DNA from 2 places in the Pantoea sp. X-Soil-OKNW-556 genome. Region 2 is predicted to be linked to the other one. Evidence: predicted binding sites of a transcription regulator. Region 2 holds the regulator's gene; the other holds the start of a gene.
The links. The regulator LexA, encoded in region 2, represses DNA repair genes until DNA is damaged. The targets are predictions, from matches to a motif close to TNCTGTATGTACATACAGNA.
Positions count from the first base shown of each region.

Region 1: sulA (SOS-induced cell division inhibitor SulA) is a predicted target of LexA. The motif match lies at 1,739-1,758, and genes of this name have one in related genera.

Region 1 is NZ_AP035990.1:1,566,038-1,569,368, forward strand. It holds gene ompA (porin OmpA) at 1-877, opposite strand, end outside; gene sulA (SOS-induced cell division inhibitor SulA) at 1,227-1,718, opposite strand; gene AC6I8T_RS07125 (TfoX/Sxy family DNA transformation protein) at 1,942-2,541, shown strand; gene yccS (YccS family putative transporter) at 2,549-3,331, opposite strand, start outside.
Region 2 is NZ_AP035990.1:371,540-374,870, reverse strand. It holds gene dinF (MATE family efflux transporter DinF) at 1-991, opposite strand, end outside; gene lexA (transcriptional repressor LexA) at 1,082-1,696, opposite strand; gene AC6I8T_RS01640 (diacylglycerol kinase) at 1,802-2,170, opposite strand; gene plsB (glycerol-3-phosphate 1-O-acyltransferase PlsB) at 2,296-3,331, shown strand, end outside.

The DNA of each region.
Region 1 (3,331 bases), 1.2 Mb from region 2:
CGACAACAGATTGAGCACGTTTCTCAGACAGTTTCTGGTTGTACTGCTCTGAACCGATACGGTCGGTGAAGCCCAGAACCACAACTGAACCGTCTTTCGGGTCCAGTGAGCTCAGCTGGCTGTACAGCTGATCCAGAGCCTGCTGACCTTCCGGCTTCAGGGTTGCTTTGTTGAAGTTGAACAGAACGTCAGACTTCAGGGTGAAACGCTTGGTTTCAACAACCGGAGCTGGGGCCGGAGTCGGAGCAACAACCGGTGCAGCAGCTTCGTCCTGACCGAAACGGTAAGAAACACCGACGCTCAGCATGCTGTTGTCAGGGCGTGCGCCAACGGTGCCTGCGTCGCCGATGTTGTTAACCCACTGGTAGTCCAGACGAGTAGCCCAGTTTTTGGTCAGTGCGTATTCAACACCAACAGCAGCCAGCGGAGAAACGCCGGTGTCATGGTCGCTGATGCGGCCAGTAGTCGGGTTGGTCTGAGTTGAGTCAGCACGCCATACCATGCCGCCCAGACGGGTGTACACGTCCAGATCGTCAGTGATCGGGTAGCTCAGTTTAGCAGCCAGCTGAACGCCTTGTGCTTTGAACGCGCCGTTAGTCACGCTGCCTTTGTTCGGCATACGGCCCAGCCAGTCGTAGCCCAGCTCGAAGCCCAGGTACGGGTTAGCCTGGTAGCCCAGGAATGCACCTGCGCCCAGCTGACTTTCGTGAGTCGGACCGTTGTTGTTCTCATAACCGTTACCGTAGTAACCAGTATCGTGATACTGAGACCAGCCCAGTTTAGCACCGGTATACCAGGTGTCATCTTTAGGAGCGGCCTGCGCTACGGTAGCGAAGCCAGCCAGTGCCACTGCAATTGCGATAGCTGTCTTTTTCATTTTGCGCCTCGTTATCATCCAAATAGGCAATGAGCAAAAATAGTTTGCTCTTGGTTTAATCCTTCGCCGGGTCAAAACGCTCGCTTATGACTCTACCGAAAAAACGGAGGTTATTGAGCACCCTGGCGAGGTAAAGTCTACAACGAGATTGGAAAGTTACAAGTATGATGTGACGCCAGGCGATAAAAAAACAGGGATTTATACACACATTTTAACAATTGACACGGCATAATCTTCGTGATCAGAAATGAAAAAATCGGCTAAGCCATTGTCTAAGCTGGCGGGACAAGAATCAGTGGCTTAGCGTCAACTTCCGCAAAAAACAGCGTGAGAAAAATCCTAATTTTACTTAATGAAACAAATCTGAGGGAATTTTTGACGCAGATGGTTGTCTGCACAAAACCCCATCGTGTCCCTGAGGACGCATCACCAAACCCAAAGCTTCCCCTTCAGCAGCAGCCTGTTTGAGTTCACGACGTTCATCATCATTCAGCTCATAAGGGATCCACGCCAGCACGACGCTATAGTTACCGGTGCGCAGAGCTTTAACCATGCTTTCAACCGTACTGTAGCGTTCAGATTCAGTGATGTGCATGCTCTTTTCCAGCGGCAAACCAGATTGTTGCATCCAATGGCGATTCAGCTTATGTGCAGGTGTTAACCACAGCTGCCAGCGTGATTGTAAGCTCAATTGTTTTAGCACCGGCAGCAGCAGTAATTGCATCATGCCAGGTTGCTCGCTGTAGCGAAGTTCTGTAATGCCACCCAAAGAAGGTTGCGCTACGTCTGAAGTCGCAAAACGGTGAGAACGATCAGCGGTGCCAGAGAATTGAGTACGCATAATTTAATCACTCAGTAATGAACTGTATGAATATACAGTAATGAGTTCCTGGATAAAGATCAACCTCAATTTCTGAAAACGTCTCGCAAAATCGGACAAATTTTCACCTCGAATGCATTTATTCATTGAACAGCTGGAACGTTTTCAATATCTTCTAACCTGATGAATACATGAAGTATTTATTAGGACAGTTCTGGTAAAAGGAATTCAGGAAGGTATCAGGATGAAAAAATCTCACCCAATCGTCGAACAATCGAAAGCACAATTAGCCGCGCTAGGCGAAATTGAATCCCGCACGCAGTTTGGTGGTTATACGCTCTCAGTGGAAAAGGTTGTCTTTGCGTTTATCAATGAAGATGCACTTTATCTACGTGCCTGTGAAGCGGTGACGACCTATGCGACGCAATGCCCGATGGAGCCGCTGATATACAGTAAACGCGGTATACCGGTGACACTGAGTTATTACAAAGTCGACAAACGTCTTTGGCAGGAACCGGAACAGTTAATGCGGCTATCCTCTGGGGCGCTACACGCTGCGCGTGAGGAGTTGCAAACCCGTTATGTCTCACTGCGGCTGAAGGATTTGCCCAATCTCAGCCTGCGTATGGAAATGATGCTACACAAGGTCGGCATCTGCTCGGTCAAACATCTGTGTGAAACAGGTGCCAAGAAAAGTTGGCTGAAACTTCGCACCATCAATAAGCATATCGGCCTGAAGACGCTGCTGGCTCTCGAGGGAGCGATTTCGGGCCATCACGAGGCGGCATTGCCTCGTGAGGTCCGGGAGGAGTTATGCGCGTGGTATCAAAAAACGCTCCGCTAACAGCGGTTCAATCTGCTGCGAGGGTGCGGCGTAGGCGCGCAATTTCAGGTAACAGCGCAATTAATAATCCCAACTGCTGCAAAACTAACGGAGCTTGCGTCTCCGGGCTGGATTTCATTTCCGCCAGTCGATGCAGCAGGGTCTGCTGCATCTGCGTTGCCTCAGCATCGCTGACGCGTTCAATTTGCAAAACATCATCAACAAAGCACACCGCATCATCCAGCAACGTTAATAGTCGGGTGTCATTTAACCTGACCCGATGAGCGCCCAGCGCGGATATATAGCTGAGAAAGGAGTGATTCAGACAAAGTAACCGAAAGGCGTTTTCACGTAATGATTGCTGATGACGTGCTTCATTGCTCATATTTGACACAACTGAGGCCAGTTCGGCATCGGCATTGTGCGCATCTCGCCGCGCAACACGATAAGCCAGACGATTATCCTTGCCCTGATGATATTGCTCCATAATGGCATCAAGGTAGCGGCAGTTGGCATTGAGCGTACGTTCGGCTACCGCAGGCAACTGGCGGAAGCGCCAGTCTGGCCAAACGAAAGCGACAGCAAGCCAGGCTAAGCCACACCCCAGCAACGTATCCACCACTCGCGGCAGGGCGACTTCAAAGCCCTCGCCCAACAGATTGAAGCAGAGGAGCACCAGCAGGGTAATGAAGAGCGTTGCCTGAGCATATTGTATCTGGCGAAACGCGAAGAACAGCACACCACTGAGCACAATCAATACCAACTGTCCTTCGATGGAAGGCACCAGCCAGAGCACCGGTAAACCGATGGC
Region 2 (3,331 bases):
ACGCATAAATCGCCGCAAACAGCAGCGCGACCAACCCCGCCTGACGGCAGGCAGCATGCCAGATGAGCAATAGCCGGCTGCGATCTTTGGCACCGACGGCTTCACCAGAACACGCTTCAACCGCATAAGCAAAGCCATCCTGTGCATACGCGGTGAAAGTCAGAAACATCAACAGCACCGCATTGACCGCTACCACATCCGGGCCAATACGTGCACCGAGTATCGTCAGGGAAGCAAAGCAGATTTGTAGCAGGAAGGAGCGCAGCATAATGTCGCGATTGAGGCGAAACAGACGAGCAGCATCACCGCGCCAACTCTCCCGCAGCATCGCCAAATCAATTCCGCGCAGCTTCAATACACGCGCCACCATCCATAATCCGACGGCAAGTGTCGTATATTCAGCCAGTGCCGTTGCTGCTGCGGCACCTGCTACGCCCCAATGCAGCCCCAACACAAACGCCAGATCCAACAGGATATTGACCAAATTCCCCACCACCAGTAGCACCACTGGCGCACGCGCATATTGCACCCCCAACAACCAACCGAGGATGACCAGGTTTGCCAGCGTGGCGGGAGCGCTCAGCCAGCGAATCTGAATGAACAATTGCGCCTGCTGTTGGACCTCCTGGCTGCCACCCATCAGCACCGCTGCCAGATTACTGACTGGCGTGCGCAGCAAAATAAACAGCACACCGGCCACCAGGGCAATGAGTAAAGGCTGGGTAAGCGCCCGAGCCAGTGCCTTTTTGTTGCCAGCACCAAATGCCTGAGCAGTCAGCCCGGTGGTGCTCATACGTAAAAACAGCAGCAACATAAAGATGAAACTGGTCGCCGTGGTGCCAACCGCCACACCGCCGAGATAAATGGGACTATCGAGATGACCAATGACGGCGGTATCAACCACGCCAAGTAGCGGAACAGTGATATTGGAGAGAATCATAGGCAGCGCCAGCCGCCAGAGTGCTTTGTCAGAGGAGGAAAACAGCTGCATCAGCACGTCCCGGTTTGCTGCACTACCGTCTTGTCAGAGAATAAAACCACGGCAGCACAGAAGGCTGCCGTAGCAGGGGGAATCAAGGTATCAGAGCCACTCGCCGTTACGCACAATGCCTACCGCCAGCCCTTCTACCGTCAGGGATTGTTCGCGGGTATCGACAACAATCGGCTGGAAGTCGCTGTTTTCCGGCAGCAGTTGCACAATTGCGCCCTGCTTTTTCCAGCGCTTCACCGTGACTTCGTCATCGATACGTGCGACGACAACCTGGCCGTTACGCACTTCCTGTGTTTTGTGTACCGCCAGCAGATCGCCATCCATAATGCCGATATCTTTCATCGACATGCCGCTGACACGCAGCAGGAAATCAGCGCTGGGTTTGAACAGGTTAGCATCGACCTGGTAGTGCGCTTCAATGTGCTCCTGCGCCAGCAAAGGTTCACCCGCAGCGACACGGCCAACCAATGGCAGCCCCTCACTGGCTTCTTCTTCCATCAATAAACGAATGCCGCGCGAAGCGCCGGAAACGATCTCAATAACGCCTTTACGCGCTAATGCTTTCAGGTGTTCTTCTGCCGCATTAGGTGAGCGGAAGCCCAGCTGCGAAGCAATTTCCGCACGCGTTGGCGGCATGCCCGTCTGGTTAATATGGTCGCGAATCAGATCATAGACCTGTTGCTGCCTGCTGGTTAACGCTTTCATCCCGCCCCCTGGTTGTTTATACAGTCGCTGTGAGTATATACAGGTATTGGTGAAATGGAAACCAAAACTGAGGGAAAAATCAGCGAGTTGATGAATCCGGAATCCTTATCGCAAATGTGACCAAAGCAGCGCGATCCAGACAAACAGCGCCAGTAAAATAGCCAGCAACACGGCGGCCGATCCCATGTCTTTCGCGCGTCCAGCCAGCGGATGGCGTTCCTGACCAATGCGGTCGACCACGGCTTCAATGGCGCTATTCAGGATCTCAACAATGACCACCAGCACTACGGAACCAATCATGAGTACGCGGGAAATCGCATCAACATCCAGCCAGCACGCCACTATAATTGCCACTAATGCGGCAATAGCTTCCTGGCGAAACGCTGCTTCATGTGTCCAGGCAGCGCGCAATCCCTGCCAGGAATAACCGGCTGCTTTCACTATCCTGAGAAAACCGGTGACGTTATTTGCCATGTCGTTGAACCCTTTACTCGTTTTGACGTCAATGTCTGGGCAGCCGGAGTGGTGCAGCCACAGATTTTCGCGGCGCATTCTGGTATGCTTGCCGCGCTTTGCTAACAAGAGGCTTGAAGTTGTCTATGTCAGGTTGGCGTAAACTTTATTATAAATTATTGAATTTACCACTCTCCATTTTGGTAAAGAGTAAGGCCATTCCCGCCGATCCCGTGTCCGAGCATGGACTGGATCCGACGCGGCCTATCCTGTATGTACTGCCTTATGATTCCAAGGCCGATCTCCTCACACTGCGTTCGCAGTGTCTGAAACACGATCTGCCCGATCCGCTCGCACCGCTGGAAATTGACGGCTCATTGCTGCCGCGACATGTGTTTATCCACGATGGACCGCGTGTTTTCCCGTATTTCGTGCCGAATCTGGAGTCCGTAAAGCTGTTCCATGACTACCTTGATCTGCACCGCAGCAACCCGGAACTGGATGTACAGATGCTGCCAGTATCGGTGATGTTTGGACGTGCACCAGGACGTGAAGTTCAGGGGGAATCCACCCCTCACCTGCGTATTCTGAACGGTGTGCAGAAATTCTTCGCCATTCTCTGGCATGGTCGCGATAGCTTTGTGCGCTTTTCGCCGACCGTTTCACTGCGCCAGATGGCGACCGAACACGGTACGGATAAGTCGATAGCCCAGAAACTGGCACGCGTGGCGCGGATCCACTTCGCCCGCCAGCGTCTGGCTGCGATTGGCCCGCGCTTGCCCGCCCGCCAGGATCTGTTTAATAAGCTGCTGCAATCGAAAGCGATTGAAAAAGCGGTGGAAGACGAGGCGCGCAGCAAAAAGATTTCCCACGAGAAAGCACAGCAAAACGCCGTCGAATTGATGGAAGAGATTGCTGCCGACTTCTCGTATGAAGCTATCCGCGTCACCGATCGCGTGATGGGCTGGATGTGGAGTCGTCTCTATCAGGGGATCAACGTGAATGGTGGCGAGCGAGTGCGCCAGTTGGCACAGGATGGACATGAGATCGTTTATGTCCCCTGCCATCGTAGCCACATGGATTACTTGCTGCTTTCCTACGTTCTCTATCATCAGGGACTGGTGCCGCCGCACATCGCCGCAGGTATCAACCTGAATTTCTGGCCCGCCGGGCCGATTTTCC